DNA from 4 places in the Carboxydocella sp. ULO1 genome. Region 1 is predicted to be linked to each of the others. Evidence: riboswitches for the same ligand, from Rfam matches in the RefSeq annotation. Region 1 holds a riboswitch; each other region holds the start of a gene.
The links. A riboswitch is a leader RNA that binds a small molecule or an ion and turns the genes downstream of it on or off. The one in region 1 is predicted to bind S-adenosylmethionine.
Positions count from the first base shown of each region.

Region 1 (3,975 bases):
AACTGGCGCAATTTATTCCTTTATCCGAAAAAAAGATAGCTGATTTAAACACCATTGGAAAAAGGTTTCGCTGGGCCATTTCACCATATTACCTGGCTGTAATGGACTGGAACAACCCCGATGATCCGGTGCGTCTGCAAGCCATCCCTCAAATCCAGGAACTGCAGGATGAAAAAGGAGAACTTGATCCCATGGGTGAAGAATACTCTTCCCCTGCTCCCGGCATTACCAGGCGTTATCCTGATCGATTAATTATCAATGTTACCAACCAGTGTGCCATGTACTGCCGGCATTGCCAGCGAAGACGCAATATCGGTACAATCGATCGCCATCTGGCCCTGGATCAGCTGGAACAGGCCCTGGATTACATTCGGAAAAACCCGGAAATCCGGGATGTGCTGATTACCGGCGGTGATGCCCTGTTGCTTTCCGATTCCCGTCTGGACTGGTTATTAACCGAGCTGGATCGGATTCCCCATGTGGAAATCAAGCGCATCGGCACCAGGGCACCGGTAACCCTGCCCCAGCGCATTACTCCAGAGCTGGCCGCTATATTAGAAAAGCATCCGCCTATATATATAAATACCCAGTTCAACCATCCCCGAGAGGTCACCCCTGAAGCTAAACAGGCCATTGACCGCCTGATTAAGGCCGGAGTGGTGCTGGGCAACCAGGCCGTGTTATTAAGGGGTATTAATGATAATCCTCATGTCATGAAAAAGCTGAACCAGGAGTTACTCAAGGTTCGAATCCGTCCCTATTATATCTTCCATCCCAAAAAAGTACTGGGTACAGCTCACTTCAGTGTCCCCATTACCACAGGAATAAAAATTATTGACCAATTGCGAGGCCAAACTTCTGGCCTGGCAGTTCCCCAGTATATCGTAAACGCACCAGGTGGTCTTGGTAAAATCCCTGTTAGTCCTGACTACGCTAAAGTAATAGCCAAAGATCATGCCATTTTACGTACCTGGGAAAATAAATTAATAAAAATTGAGTTTTAACTCTTGACACTTCCTGTAATACCTGATAATTTATTTATCGTTGGCTTACGATAAACGCATAGGGATAAGACTCTTATCCAGAGAGGTGGAGGGACTGGCCCGATGAAACCCGGCAACAGCCGTCTATGAGACGGAAATGTGCCAATTCCTGCAGGCAAACTGCCTGAGAGATAAGAGAGGTAACCTGTATAAAAAGGCACCTCTCGGGTGCCTTTAATTTTTAGCACAGGAGAGGTAGCAATGATCAGAATTACTGAACTAAGTAAAGTTTTTCAAGGCCCCAATGGACCGGTACAAGCCCTGAAAAATATTAACCTGTCTGTATCCAAAGGGGAAATCGCCGGCATCATCGGTTACAGCGGTGCCGGAAAAAGTACACTCATCCGCTGTGTCAACCTGCTGGAAACTCCGACTTCAGGTACCATTGTCGTCGATGGACAGGAGATTACCAGCTTGCGGGGTGAACAGCTGCGCCAGGCCCGGCGCAAAATGGGCATGATTTTTCAGCATTTTAACTTACTTTCTTCTCGTACCGTGCGGGAAAATATCGCCTTCCCCCTGGAAATCGCCGGTGTACCCCGGGCGGAAATCAAAAAGCGCGTCGATGAATTGCTGGAGCTGGTTGGCTTGACCGATCGGGCCGACAACTATCCGGCCCAGCTCAGTGGAGGCCAAAAACAGCGGGTTGGCATCGCCAGGGCTCTGGCCAGCAATCCCAGTGTCCTGTTATGCGATGAGGCAACCTCAGCCTTAGACCCTGCCACCACCCGGTCTATCCTGCAATTATTGCTGGATATCAATCAGCGGCTGGGACTGACCATTTTACTTATCACCCATGAAATGGATGTGATCAAAGAAATCTGTGATACCGTCTATGTCATGGAAGCTGGAGAAATTATCGAATCCGGCCCGGTACTGGATGTGTTTGCCCACCCCACCCGGGAGACCACCAGAGCCTTTATCGAAAGCCTGTATCAGCTGGACCTGCCATCAGACTTCTACCGGCAGATTGTCCACCGGCCCGGTTTTCACCGCCTGGTTCGGCTTGTCTTTACCGGCGTCAATGCCGCTGAACCGATAGTGGCCACCCTGGGGCAAAAATTCGCTGTAACAGTAAATATCATGGCCGGCAATATCGACTATATCAAGGGACAACCCCTGGGCATCCTGACTCTGGACATCAGCGGTGACTCCCTAGAAGTGGAAAAGGCCCTTAGCTACTTACACACAACCGGGCTAAAGGTGGAGGTGCTGGAATATGAGTTCTAATGAATTGCAACTGCTCTGGGTAGGCCTGGGGGAAACCCTGTATATGACCGGCATCGCTCTGGTACTATCCTATATCTTTGGTTTGCCCTTGGGAGTAATCCTGGTAACAACTGAAAAAGGACACATCTGGGAAAGCCCTCTCCTCAACCGGACTCTGGGAGCTATCGTCAATGCCACCCGCTCCATCCCTTTTATTATCCTGCTGGTGGCAGTTATCCCTCTGACCCGGTTACTGGTGGGAACATCTATTGGCACTACTGCTGCCACAGTGCCCCTAGTCATTGGTGCTGTTCCTTTTGTCGGCCGGATGGTCGAAACATCTCTCAAAGAAGTGGACCGCGGCCTGGTGGAAGCAGCTTTAGCCATGGGAGCAACCCCGCTCCAGATAATTTTTAAAGTCCTGTTGCCAGAATCCATCCCTTCACTGATTCTGGGTGCCACCATTACAGCCATTACCCTCATCGGTTATTCAGCCATGGCTGGTTTTGTCGGCGGCGGCGGTCTGGGAGACCTGGCGGTCAAATACGGATATTATCGCTATAAGACCGAGATCATGCTGGCCACCATCGCGGTGCTGGTTATTCTGGTCCAAGTCATTCAAAGTTTTGGCAACTATCTTGCCAAGCTATACAATAAAAAACATAAATAAGGAGGTAACAAAAATGTTCAAACGCAAAGCTCTGACTCTCATCACCGGTCTGGCCCTGCTGGCAGGATTAATCAGCGGCTGTGGCGGCCAGCAGGAAAAGGCAGCTGAACAACCCGCTGCCAAAGAAACAGTAGTACTTAAAGTAGGTGCCACCCCCGTTCCCCACAAGGAAATTCTGGAAGCAGCCAAGCCGCTGCTGGAGAAAAAAGGCATCAAGCTGGAAATTGTGGAGTTTACTGACTACATCTTGCCTAACAAAGCCCTGGCTAATGGTGAATTGGATGCCAATTACTTCCAGCACGTCCCCTATCTGGAGGACTTCAGTAAGGAAAACAAGCTGGATCTGACTTATACCGTCAAAGTTCACTTCGAGCCGATGGGTATCTACCCCGGTAAAGTCAAAGACCTGGCTCAACTGCCGGAAAAGGCCAAAATCGCAGTGCCCAATGACCCCACCAATGAAGCCCGGGCTCTGCTCCTGCTGGAAAAGGCCGGTCTGATCAAAGTCAAGCCCGGAGTAGGCTTAAAGGCCACCAAACAGGACATTATCGAAAACCCCAAACAGCTGGAAATCCAGGAACTGGATGCCGCCCAGATTCCCCGTTCCCTGCCTGATGTGGATCTGGCAGTCATCAATGGTAACTATGCTGTCGAGGCCGGTTTGAACGCCGGTAAGGATGCCCTGGTTTCTGAAGACAAAAACAGTGAGGCTGCCCAAACCTTTGGCAATATTATCGCTGTTCGTAAAGGGGACGAGAACAAGGAAGCTATCAAGGCTCTGGGTGAAGTCCTGCTCAGCCCGGAAATCAAGAAATTCATTGAAGAGAAGTATCAGGGAGCAGTTCTGCCCCTGTAAAGGAAAAGAGGTCCCAAATCCGGGACCTCTCTCTCATTTTAAACCCCGCGAACCCGGTTTGACTGCCGGTTCCCCGGCCTGGCAAAGGGGACAGACTTCCGGTTCCCAGGCCACTGCTGCCACAGTTAGTGCCTTGTAGAGGGGTACGCCAAAATCAGCCCTGCCGTTACTGCGGTCCACCAGAACGGCTACCCCTA
Region 1 is NZ_BDLQ01000132.1:90,902-94,876, forward strand. It holds gene eam (glutamate 2,3-aminomutase) at 1-1,004, shown strand, start outside; SAM riboswitch class I at 1,075-1,181, shown strand; gene ULO1_RS13905 (methionine ABC transporter ATP-binding protein) at 1,245-2,273, shown strand; gene ULO1_RS13910 (methionine ABC transporter permease) at 2,263-2,922, shown strand; gene ULO1_RS13915 (MetQ/NlpA family ABC transporter substrate-binding protein) at 2,936-3,778, shown strand; gene pyrE (orotate phosphoribosyltransferase) at 3,812-3,975, opposite strand, start outside.

Region 2 (3,975 bases), on a different contig from region 1:
CAACTCTAATAAAAAATAACAGCCCCCATCCCTGCGGATGGGGGCTTTAGGATTCGCATTAAAAAGGTTCGAACCTCCAACTTCGAACCTCGAACTTCGTATATGGGGTGACCGATGGGAGTCGAACCCACGCATGCAGGGGCCACAACCCTGTGCCTTAACCACTTGGCGACGGTCACCATAAATAAATGGCGCGCCCGGCAGGACTCGAACCTGCGACACTCTGCTTAGAAGGCAGATGCTCTATCCAGCTGAGCTACGGGCGCAGTCTATATGCAAATAAAATAAATGGCAGGGGAGACAGGACTCGAACCCGCAACCTACGGTTTTGGAGACCGCCGCTCTACCAATTGAGCTACTCCCCTACATAAATGGCGCGCCCGGCAGGATTCGAACCTGCGACCACCAGATTCGTAGTCTGTTACTCTATCCAGCTGAGCTACGGGCGCATGTTGTATGGAGCGGAAGACGGGATTCGAACCCGCGACCCTCGCCTTGGCAAGGCGATGCTCTACCACTGAGCCACTTCCGCATTTTTCGGCTTTTTATAAGCTTCGTCTGGCTGCGTTGCCGCCTGCCTCGTGGTCCTCGACGTACCTCCAGTACGCCTCCGGTGCCTCGCTTCAGCTTCCTTGTACTGCTCGTTTCTAATCAAGCTCAATGAGCAAGCTGACGATTTCGAACCTCGCACCTCGAACTTTGAACTTCGAATAGTGGTGAGCCATGCTGGACTCGAACCAGCGACACCCTGATTAAAAGTCAGGTGCTCTACCTACTGAGCTAATGGCTCACATTGGAAATGGCTGGGGTGGCTGGATTCGAACCAACGCATGGCGGAGTCAAAGTCCGCTGCCTTACCGCTTGGCTACACCCCAGCGGAGATGGCGGAGCAGACGGGATTCGAACCCGCGACCTCCTGCGTGACAGGCAGGCATCCTAGACCAGGCTAGACCACTGCTCCGCGTATGGTGGGCGATGACAGGATCGAACTGCCGACCCCCTGCTTGTAAGGCAGGTGCTCTCCCAGCTGAGCTAATCGCCCATGATGGTGACCCCTACGGGATTCGAACCCGTGTTACCGCCGTGAAAGGGCGGTGTCTTAGACCACTTGACCAAGGGGCCGTTACCGAACTCGTCAGCGACATTTGATAGTTTATCGCATTCCGGCCCACTCTGCAATGGCAAGTAGATTCGATTTTAATAGTTTATTCCCGACATTCTTATATTTTCTCCGAAATACAATGGAATATTCCTCGGCACAAAAAATTTTGCAGAAACTTTTATTGACAAATCCGATGGGAAAACTTAAAATTAAGAAGACGACCTTATCAAGAGTGGTGGAGGGACTGGCCCGATGAAACCCGGCAACCGGCTGGTAAACCAGCGTCCTGGTGCCAATTCCTGTAGATAAGGCGGTTTTGTGCAAACAAGACCTGCCTTGGGCAGGTTTTTTTCTTATCCAAAAGGATAAAGTAAATGGAGGAGGTAGAAGGAAATGCAGCTGGAAACTATTCTGGCTCAGCTAGGGGTTCGCAAGGATCAGGGGACAGGCAGTATTACCATGCCTATCTATCAAACGGCCACTTTTGCTCATCCTGCCCCAGGGCAATCTACCGGTTTTGACTATTCCCGCTCCGGCAACCCTACCCGGCAGGTACTGGAAGAAGCTATTGCCGCTTTAGAGGGCGGGTGTAGAGGTTTTGCCTTTAGTTCCGGCATGGCGGCTTTGACAGCAGTCTTTCAAATATTTAAGCCAGGAGATAGAATCCTGGTTTGTGATGATTTATATGGCGGTACCTATCGTCTGTTTGAACAAATCCTGCGTCCTCTCGGACTGGCCTTTACCTATCTGGATTTCAGTAATACCAGCGAGGCGGACTGGGAAAACTATGCAGGTCAGGATGTAAAGGCGGTATTTATTGAAACCCCTACTAATCCGTTGATGAAAATCTATCCTTTATCCCGCCTGGCCCAATTCTGTCAGCGGCATCAATTATTATTGCTAGTAGATAATACTTTTATGACTCCCCTGCGCCAGCGACCCCTATTGCTGGGGGCGGATATCGTTATTCATAGTGCCAGCAAATATCTGGGTGGGCACAATGATTTGATTGCAGGCCTGGTCGCAGTCAAGGACCCTGAGCTGGCGGAACGGGTGTATTTTTATCAGAATGCCTGCGGAGCTATACTGGGACCACAGGATAGCTGGTTGTTGCTGCGCGGCCTGAAGACTCTGGCGGTGCGGCTGGAACGGCAGGAGCAAAATGCAGCCGGAATAGCTTCTTATTTAAATAAACACCCGAGGGTAAGAAAAGTCTGGTATCCTGGCCTGGCAGAGCATCCGGGAAGAGAGTGGCATTTTGCTCAGGCCAGCGGGCCAGGAGCTATGGTGTCTTTTGAAGTGGAATCAAAGGAGCTGGCATTAGAGGTCTTAAGCAAAATCAGACTTATTTCGTTTGCGGAAAGCTTAGGCGGAGTAGAATCGCTGTTGACTTATCCTGAAACCCAGACCCATGCGGATATCCCGGAAACGGAGAGAAGGAATAGGGGTATTACTGATTGTTTGTTGCGCTTATCAGTTGGCCTGGAGCATCTGGAAGATTTGCTGGCAGATCTGGAACAAGCTCTAGGCGGGGAGGTATAGAAAATGGAACGCGATTTAAAGGAAAAAAGTCTTTACGTTCATGCGGGTCCGCGGGGTGATAAATATACAGGTGCCGTAAATGTCCCTGTTTATCTCACCAGTACCTTTGACCAGGAGGAATTGCCTGCTCGCAAACCCTATGAATACAGCCGGGGCCAGAACCCTACCCGGGAAGCTCTGGAACAGGCTATTGCCAGACTGGAAGGGGGTAAATACGGTTTTGCTTTCAGCTCCGGGATGGCGGCTATCTCTACAGCTCTCTGTTTATTCGCGACCGGGGAGCATGTACTGGTGACGGAAGATTGTTATGGTGGTACTTACAGGATTTTGACCAAATTCTTTGCCCGCTATGGGGTGGAATTTGATTTTGTGGATACTACCGATCTGGAACAGGTAAAAAAGGCGATAAAACCCAATACCAGAGGGATTTTTGTGGAATCGCCCAGCAATCCCCTGATGCGGATTACCGACCTGGCGGCTTTGAGCCAGCTGGCCCGGGAAAAGGGGCTGATTACCCTGATTGATAATACCTTTGCTACCCCTTATTTGCAAAAACCCCTGGCGTTAGGCATTGATGTGGTGATCCACAGTGCGACCAAATACATCGGGGGACATAGTGACCTGCTGGCGGGTCTGATTGTGGTCAATGATGAACAGCTGGCCCGGCAAATCAAGCTGGTTCAGATGGCCTTTGGGGCAGTTCTCAGTCCTTTTGACTCCTATCTGACCTTGCGGGGGCTAAAAACCCTGGCTATTCGCATGGAACAGCAGCAAAGCAACGCCCGGGAACTGGCCCTCTGGCTGCGGGATAGAAAAAAGGTGAAAAGGGTGTATTATCCCGGCTTCAGCGACCATCCCGGTGCGGAAATTCACCAGCGCCAGGCCCGGGGACCAGGAGCAGTGATCACCATTGACCTGGGCAGTGAAGAAGAAGCCATTGCCTTTATTAATTCTACCAGCATTCCGGTCATCGGGCCTAGTTTGGGCGGAGTAGAAACCATTATCACCCATCCTTTTTCCATGTCCCATGCCGGTATTCCGGCGGAAATCAAGAACCGGCTGGGAATTACGCCGGGACTGGTGCGAATTTCGGTAGGGATAGAAGAAGTTGAGGATTTGAAACAGGATTTTTCAGCTCTGGACCGATAATTGCAATTATTTTTAGTCACGTGTCTGCCAGAAAAAACTCCCCTGAACTTTCTGTTCAGGGGAGCCTTGTTAGCTCTCAAATAACACATTGGCATTATAACCGGAACCGCCCGTTTGCCGCATCAGGTCTTTGAAAGTCTTGGGCTGAACGGTACGGATGGGAATTTGTTTGCCGCAGACCG
Region 2 is NZ_BDLQ01000058.1:61,301-65,275, reverse strand. It holds gene ald (alanine dehydrogenase) at 1-9, shown strand, start outside; tRNA gene ULO1_RS08525 (tRNA-His) at 104-179, opposite strand; tRNA gene ULO1_RS08520 (tRNA-Arg) at 190-266, opposite strand; tRNA gene ULO1_RS08515 (tRNA-Trp) at 290-365, opposite strand; tRNA gene ULO1_RS08510 (tRNA-Arg) at 373-449, opposite strand; tRNA gene ULO1_RS08505 (tRNA-Gly) at 458-532, opposite strand; tRNA gene ULO1_RS08500 (tRNA-Lys) at 715-790, opposite strand; tRNA gene ULO1_RS08495 (tRNA-Gln) at 801-875, opposite strand; tRNA gene ULO1_RS08490 (tRNA-Asp) at 883-961, opposite strand; tRNA gene ULO1_RS08485 (tRNA-Val) at 967-1,042, opposite strand; tRNA gene ULO1_RS08480 (tRNA-Glu) at 1,047-1,122, opposite strand; SAM riboswitch class I at 1,323-1,414, shown strand; gene ULO1_RS08475 (PLP-dependent aspartate aminotransferase family protein) at 1,496-2,644, shown strand; gene ULO1_RS08470 (PLP-dependent aspartate aminotransferase family protein) at 2,648-3,793, shown strand; gene ULO1_RS08465 (hypothetical protein) at 3,863-3,975, opposite strand, start outside.
Region 2: another riboswitch for S-adenosylmethionine. It lies ahead of ULO1_RS08475 (PLP-dependent aspartate aminotransferase family protein); the one in region 1 lies ahead of ULO1_RS13905 (methionine ABC transporter ATP-binding protein).

Region 3 (3,975 bases), on a different contig from region 1:
TATCGCCATCACCCGGGGATTGCAGGGATGTTGAAGGCGGTACGGCCCGTGGTGGTTGTGCTGCTGATTCAGACAGCCTGGGAAATGGGAGCAAATGCCTTTCCCGACCAGTTCACCTGGATAATTGCGGCTGCTTCCCTGCTGGCCCTGCTCTGGCTTAAAATCCACCCGGCCTGGGTGATTTCAGTTAGTATGGCCCTGGGTTTTTTTCTGCAAGTGGGACTTTTTAAGGAGGGACGGTAGTTATGGCAGTAAAAGTAACAGGAATCGGCAGTTTGCCCCATCAGGAGATTGAAGCAGGACTGGCATTAATCCAAAAATATATGGGAGACTGGCCGCACTGGCCGCAATTTCCCGCCCGGGGCTGGCAGGAGGAGTTTGTACCCCAGTATGTTTCCCCGCTCATCCAACTGGGTCTGGTAGAAAAAAGAGGTACAAAACTGGTTTTTGCTACCGACGGGGAAGATTTTGCCCTGCGTCTGGCGGATTTCTACGAACTTTACCTGGCAGCTCAGGAGGGGGAGAGCAGGGCTCTGGCCGCTTTTGCCCTGCCGGAAGCAAGTGCCAGCGGCCTTTACGCCCTGGTCCGTTCCATTCAGGCTGGCAACTGGCAGGCCCAGGGAGTAAAAGGCCAGCTGAGTGGCCCCATTACCATCGGCTTTCAGCTCTTGCAACCCGATGGCCGGGCGGCTTACTATGATGAGCAGTTGAGGGACGTGATCCTGAAGGCCTGTGAAATGGGAGCCCGCTGGCAGACCCGTTTTTTGCGGGAAGAAACGGGGTTGCCGGTAATAGTCTCGGTGGATGATCCAGGTATCTATGCTCTAGGGCTATCCACCCACATTACCCTGACCCGGGAAGGCATCAAGGAGGATTTGACCACGGTTATGACTGCCATCAAGGCCGAGGGCGGAAGAACCGGTCTGCATTGCTGTGCCGGTACGGACTGGTCCATGGTGATGGAATGCCCGCTGGATATTCTCTTCTTTGATGCCTATGAATATCTTACCTCCTTGCTGGTACATATACCGGCTTTGCAGGCCTATTTCCAGCGAGGTGGGGAAGTGGCCTGGGGACTGGTACCCACTTCTCCCCGGATTGAGACTGAGACCGCAGAGTCCCTGCTGGCCCGCTGGCAGGAAGTGCTGGCAGCCCTGGAACAGCGAGGACTGGACCGGGAACTGGTGCTGCCCCGGAGCTGGCTGACTCCCAGCTGTGGCACAGGAACCCTGTCTGTGGCAGCAGCGGAAAAGGTTTACCATATAACAGCTGAGCTGGCGGAAAAAATTTTCTAAAACAGTTGACATTTTCCCCTGATCTGCATAAAATAGCTTTGTAAACAATTTCATAGGAATTCGTACTCTTATCCAGAGAGGTGGAGGGACTGGCCCGATGAAACCCGGCAACAGCCCATGCGTTGGGGACGACGGATGGGAAATGTGCCAATTCCTGCAGGTGTTTACCTGACAGATAAGAGGAAGAAGGCTATTTATGTCCTCTTCTGCTTATCTGCAGGAGAGGATTTTTTGTTTTCGGGAAAGGGGTGCAGACGATGAGAAAACAGAACCAATGGCAAAAAATTCAGGGGCTGCAACAGTTGCTGGCCAGAGAAACCTGCTGGTATGCTTACAGCCGCAGTGCCTGGTACCGGCAGCTCTGGGATCGCTGGCAACTCCATCCCAAGGACCTGACCGACTGGCAGGTATTTGGCCGCTGGCCCCAGGTGGAAATAGATGATTGGCCGGAAGGAATTCAGCTGACTGAAGAAGAATACTGGAATGGGTTGATCACCGTTACCGATGGCCGGGGTGGCCGCCGGCTGGTGCCCTATACCAGCAAGGACAAGGAACAGGGGATTGAGGCCTACCAGACTCTCTTTCAATTTGCCGGTATCGGCAAAGGGGATAAGGTGGTAATCTGCCCGCCCCTGCCGGGCCTGCTGGACTGGGCCGTTCCGGCCCTGGAACGGCTGGGAGCCTTACCGGTGTTGATTGAAGCCCGGGCTCTGGCCTCCACCCTGGTGGGCAAGGAACCCACCGTGCTGATCATGGGAAAGGAGCAACTGCCTTACCTCTATGGGCTGCCCCTGAAACGGCTGTTGCTGGTCTGGCTGGAAGGGGAAGAAGGGGGCCTGGCGGAGGCCATCCAGGAGGCGCGGCAAATCAGCAACGGGGAGGTAACGGCTCTGGTGCAGCCAGCCTGGTTGCCCTTCCCGGCAGCCATTACCTGTGAAAAGGGCAGTATCCACTGGTTGCATGAACATGTTCTGGCCCAGCAGTCTCCTGGCAACCGACTGCTGCTGACCAGCCTGCGCCTGCAGGCCTGGCCCCTGGTCCGATATGTCAGCCAGCTCAAAGGTATCTGGTCCACTTCCCCCTGTGCCTGTGGTCGGGATGATACTCCGGTGTTGATCAGCCTGGCTACCTGGGGCAAGGAAAAGAAAAGGGGGGGCCAGAGCAATGCCGCAGCCCGCTAAATCCTGTCAGCTTTGCCAGACCTGTCTCAAGCAGCAGACCTTTGACATTTGTCCGGTGCGAGCCTGTGCCAAAGGCTTGAACAGCGGGCCCTGTGGGGGCACCAGGCCGGGCGGCCAGTGCGAGGTGGGCAGCCGCCGCTGCGGCTGGGCCCTGATCTTTCAAAAAGCCAAAACCGCTGCAGTTGCTCTGCCAGCGAATGCGGGCATCAATTTGAAATTCTACGGATAAGGAGAGGTAGCCTTGTTGCAGCAAAAACTGGCTCAGGGGCGTCAGGTATTAACGGTTGAGTTGCCCCCGCCCCGGGGGATTGCTTTTCAGGAAGTGCTGGAGCTGGCCCTTGCTATCAAAGAGAAAGTTACAGCTTATAATATCACCGATAACCAGCGAGCGGTCATGCGCATGAGCCCGGTAGCAATGGCCGCTCTTTTGCTTCAGGCTGGCCTGGAACCTATTTGCCAGTTTACCTGCCGGGATCGCAACCGTTTGGCTCTGCAGTCGGAAATCCTGGGGGCAGCAGCTCTGGGAGTGCGCAATTTTTTGCTGCTAACCGGGGACCATACGCTGGTGGGGGACTGTCCTGGCGCCAAACCGGTTTTTGACCTGGATTCGGTCCAATTGCTGGCTGCTGCTGACAATTTGCGCCGGGGTTTTGCCTTAAACGGTGAACCCTTGCAGGGAGTACCGGATTTGTTTCTGGGGGCGGTGGTCAACCCGGCCCCGGAACTCAGGGAAATGCAGATCTGGAAACTGCAGAAAAAAATCCGGGCCGGGGCAGCCTTTGTCCAGACCCAGGCCATCTATGACCCCGGCATCCTGGCGGATTTCCTGCAAGAGGCGGGGGAATTGGGCGTCCCCATCCTGGCCGGGGTGATACCACTGCGTTCCGCCCGGATGGCGCATTTTATGAATGCCAACATTCCCGGCATTCAGGTGCCCCCGGCTATGATTCGCGCCCTGGAAAAAGCAACAGACCCTCTGGCGGAGGGGCTGGCCATAACTGTTGAGCTCATCCGCGAGCTCAGAACCCTGGTGCCGGGTATCCACATCATGCCGGTCAATACCTTGCGGGCTTTGCCCACTTTGCTGGCCCGTCTGGAGGGAGAAGAACATGAAGGTTGATTATCACATTCACACCGCCCGCTGCGGCCATGCCAGCGGCAGGATGGAAGAATATGTAGAGGCAGCCCTGGCCCGTGGTTTTGCGGAAATAGGCTTTGCTGATCATCTGCCCATGTACTGGTTGCCGGAAGCCAAACGGGATCCGGAAATCGCCATGACCTTTGCCCAGTTACCCGGCTATGTGGCAGAGGTTAAGCAATTGCAACAAAGATATTCAGGTATCTCCATCCGCCTTGGCATAGAAGCTGACTACCTGCCGGGCTGTAAACCCCGGCTCCTGCAAGCCCTGGCTGGTTATGACTGGGACTATATCATCGGCTCGGTACACTTCCTGGATGACTGGGGCTTTGATGATCCCCGGCAACTGGAGGAATATAAC
Region 3 is NZ_BDLQ01000034.1:30,908-34,882, reverse strand. It holds gene ULO1_RS07185 (chromate transporter) at 1-243, shown strand, start outside; gene ULO1_RS07180 (hypothetical protein) at 246-1,295, shown strand; SAM riboswitch class I at 1,361-1,477, shown strand; gene ULO1_RS07175 (hypothetical protein) at 1,553-2,476, shown strand; gene ULO1_RS07170 (methylenetetrahydrofolate reductase C-terminal domain-containing protein) at 2,460-2,705, shown strand; gene ULO1_RS07165 (methylenetetrahydrofolate reductase) at 2,718-3,596, shown strand; gene ULO1_RS07160 (histidinol-phosphatase HisJ family protein) at 3,586-3,975, shown strand, end outside.
Region 3: another riboswitch for S-adenosylmethionine. It lies ahead of ULO1_RS07175 (hypothetical protein); the one in region 1 lies ahead of ULO1_RS13905 (methionine ABC transporter ATP-binding protein).

Region 4 (3,975 bases), on a different contig from region 1:
CTCTTTTTACATAAAACATTACATTAATAGCCAGAATAATAAATGTAATTATCTTTTTCGACACGGGAGGGGAGATAATGAGCAATTGGACTGCACTGTTGATTCCGGTGGCAGCCGGGTCCCTGATGGCTGTACAAGGGGTACTTAACACCCTGCTCAACAAAAACCTCGGCCTCTGGCCTGCCACCCTGCTGGTACATTTGCTGGGACTGGCGGGAGTGGGGGCGGTGCTGATTTTTACCGGTACCGGTTTTCCAACCTGGGGGAAAATCAGTACAGTCCCCTGGTATGCCTATCTGGGGGGTTTTATCAATGTAGCCATTATTGCTACCGTCGTGCTGGGCATTAGCCGCCTGGGGGCCATTTCCGCCACTACAGCAATTATCGTCGGCCAGGTCAGCACCGCCGCCTTGCTGGATTATCTGGGCCTGGCTGGTCTTACGCCCAAACAGCCCCACTGGACCCACCTGGCCGGTCTCTTGCTCCTGGTTATCGGTGCCCGTCTATTACTGCAAAAATAAGTCCAGGCCTTAGGCCTGGGCTTTTTGCAGGGCCTGATCCAGGTCAGCGATCAGGTCATTGACATCTTCCAAACCAATGGAGAGACGGATCATTTCTTCCGTTACCCCGGTTGTCAATTGCTGTTCCGGAGTTAATTGCTGGTGGGTGGTAGAGGCCGGATGAATGACCAGGGATTTGGCATCCCCTACATTGGCCAGATGGGAGAATAATTCAAGGCTATCGATAAATTTCCGACCTGCCTCCAGACCGCCCTTAATGCCAAAGGTCAGGATAGCTCCCTGGCCCCGGGGCAGGTATTTTTGTGCCCTGGCGTATTCCGGGCTGCTTGCCAAACCAGGATAGTTAACCCATTCTACCAGGGGATGCTGTTCCAACCAGCGGGCTACTTGCAGGGCATTGCTGCTATGCCGCTCCATGCGCAGGGACAGGGTTTCCAGACCCTGCAGGAAAAGGAAGCTGTTGAAGGGACTCAAGCAGGAACCCAGATCCCGCAATAACTGCACTCTGGCCTTAACGATATAAGCCAGCGGTCCCAGGGCTTCATGGTATTTCATCCCATGGTAGCTGGGGTCGGGTTCAGTCAGACCGGGGAATTTACCACTGGCCGACCAGTCAAATTTGCCCCCGTCAATAATGACCCCGCCAATAGAAGTCCCATGGCCTCCGATAAACTTGGTGGCCGAATGGACCACTATATCCGCTCCATGTTCTATGGGCCGGCAGAGGTAAGGCGTCCCCAGGGTGTTGTCCACAATCAGGGGAATCCCGTTTTCATGGGCGATTTCCGCCACCCTTTCTATATCCAGCACATCCAGGCGCGGGTTCCCGATCAGTTCTCCATAAAGGGCTTTGGTCTTAGGGGTAATAGCCTGTCGGTAATTTTCCGGATCCCGGGAGTCGACGAAAATCACCTTGATCCCCAGTTTAGGGAGGGTGTGGGCAAACAGGTTATAGGTCCCGCCATAAAGGCTGCTGGAAGCTACGATTTCATCACCGGCCTGGGCCAGGTTAAGGATGGAGAAAGTGATAGCCGCCTGACCGGAGGAAACAGCCAGTGCCCCTACTCCTCCTTCCAGCTGGGCCATCCGCTGTTCAAACACATCAGTAGTGGGATTCATAATCCGGGTATAAATATTGCCCGCTTCCTTCAGGGCAAACAGGTCGGCCGCATGCTGGGAATCACGGAAGCAATAGGATGTAGTCTGATAAATGGGCACAGCCCTGGCTCCAGTAGCAGGATCAGGTTGTTGCCCGCCATGAAGTGCAATCGTATCAAAGCCTGGTTTTTTGTTCATTATCCTTTCCCCTTTCTTGAAAAAATTAAAAGCGCCCGAGAGGCGCCTGGCATAACCATGCTTCCCTCTCATCTCTCAGGCTTTTGCCTGCAGGATTTGGCACATTTCCGCCTTCAGGCGGCTGTTGCCGGGCTTCATCGGGCCAGTCCCTCCACCACTCGCGATAAGAGTCGCCTATTTATTTGTGTAGTATAACAATAGCATGTATATCTAAGTATGTCAATATAGTTAGTGGGGATTATATTTAAATTTCTTGCAATATCCGTTCCACTACCTGATCATTAATACGGATCTTCGCCTTTTTTTCCACCTCTGCCAACCTTTCCTGCAGTTTATCCTCCCCGCCCCAGTATTGCACCAGCTTCTGTCGTGTCAGCTGGAGCCGGTTATATTTGTGCATCGCCTCCACTGTCAGCCCCCGGGCCTGCATTGTAGCCTGGAAGGTGGCCTCATCGGGAAAATTGGCCCGGATTTCCTTGATAACCGCCTCTACTTCCGCATCAGTAGCTATCAGCTTTAGTCTGGTCGCCTCCTGCATTAATAAAGTTTCCCTGACCAGGTCAGCGATTACCTCTTCCCGGAGCATGGTCAGGGCATGCTCCCGGCTGGGCCCGTTAAAATCCGTGCCCTGAGCCGTGAGGACAAACTTTTTCTTCTCTACCCGGCGTTCAAAGTCAACGGTGCTGATCTTTTCGCCGTTCACTATGGCCGCCGTTTTATTATCCAGCTGCGGAGGAGAGGTAGTCTGTCTGGCACAGCCAGTAATGATGACCAGCAATACAATTACAAGCAACAATAGCTTGCGCATACAATCTAATCCTCCTTGCCAGAAAGGCCCCGGGCTTTCCCGGGGCCAAAAGCCTTACTCTTTTTCGAAATCTTCCTTGCCAGCGCCACACATGGGGCAAACCCAGTCTGCCGGCAGAGCTTCAAAAGGAGTGCCAGGAGCAATCCCATTATCCGTATCCCCAACTGCCGGGTCATAGACATAGCCGCAAATAACACAGACGTATTTTTCCATAAGAACATCTCCTTTCTTTTTATCCCTGTCCCAGATCCGCCAGAATCCGGGAAAAATCTGCTTCCGGATCCGTTTCCATGCCTTTTTCCACCGCCCGTTTTAACTGCCGGGCCAGGCCCTCATCTCCAATGACTATGGCACCAGTGAGCTGACGGCCCTGGAAACACAATTTGCAATAAAAACCCTCTTCGTCTGCCTTGACTTTCTGGCTACCACTCTCAGCCCAGTTGCCTATGGAGAAGACGGACGTGCCCATGACTTTAAGAATCGATGGCGGCGGCACCTCTACATATTTTTCCTCAGCGCCAGCAGCATTCATCCCGGCTACCCGCCCCTGAGCCTGAGCCACTGGCCACAGCCCCCAGACCTGGCCATTGTATTCCGCCACGTCCCCGCAAGCCCAGATTTGGTCCAGGGAAGTGCGAAGAAACCGGTCGACCACAATGCCCCGCTGGCAGGCAAGTCCGGCAGCCTGGGCTATTTCCAGATTGGGCCGTACTCCAGTGGAAAAGAGAATAAAATCCGCCAGCAGCTGTCGGCCATCAGCCAGTTGCAAAGCTTCTACTTTTTCCGTGCCGGTAATGGCCTGGGCCTGGGCAGCCAGCACCAATTCAATCCCCGCTCTCTGGGCAGCCCGGTGGAGGTAGGCTGAAGCTTTTTCATCCACCTGGCGAGGCAACAAACGCGGATTGTGTTCTAATACCGCCACCTGAATACCGCGCTGACTGAGAGTCCAGGCCGCTTCCAGCCCCAGCGGTCCCCCTCCGATGATGATCCCTTTTTGGCCTGGCCGGGCGAATTCATTGATTCGTTGGGCATCCTCAGCCGTGCGCAGGGTAAAAACTCCTGCCAGCTGATTGCCCGGTACCGGTGGCAAAAAGGCCCGGCTTCCGGTGGCTATAATCAGGGATGAATAGGAAAGGACACTTCCGTCTTCTAACCACACCTGACGGGAAGCGGGATCAATCCTTTCCGCCTTTATTCCCAGCCTTAGCTCCACCCCCATTTCCTGATACCAGGCCGGAGGTTTTAACAAAAACTTTTCTACCTCAAACTCCTGGCCCAGAAGAAAGGATAGGCGCAAACGGTAATATGGTAGGTACTTTTCTGCTGCAACCAGAACAACCGGTTGCTCTT
Region 4 is NZ_BDLQ01000058.1:21,059-25,033, forward strand. It holds gene ULO1_RS08280 (DMT family transporter) at 78-521, shown strand; gene ULO1_RS08285 (homocysteine synthase) at 531-1,817, opposite strand; SAM riboswitch class I at 1,883-1,987, opposite strand; gene ULO1_RS08290 (SurA N-terminal domain-containing protein) at 2,062-2,625, opposite strand; gene rd (rubredoxin) at 2,680-2,838, opposite strand; gene ULO1_RS08300 (NAD(P)/FAD-dependent oxidoreductase) at 2,858-3,975, opposite strand, start outside.
Region 4: another riboswitch for S-adenosylmethionine. It lies ahead of ULO1_RS08285 (homocysteine synthase); the one in region 1 lies ahead of ULO1_RS13905 (methionine ABC transporter ATP-binding protein).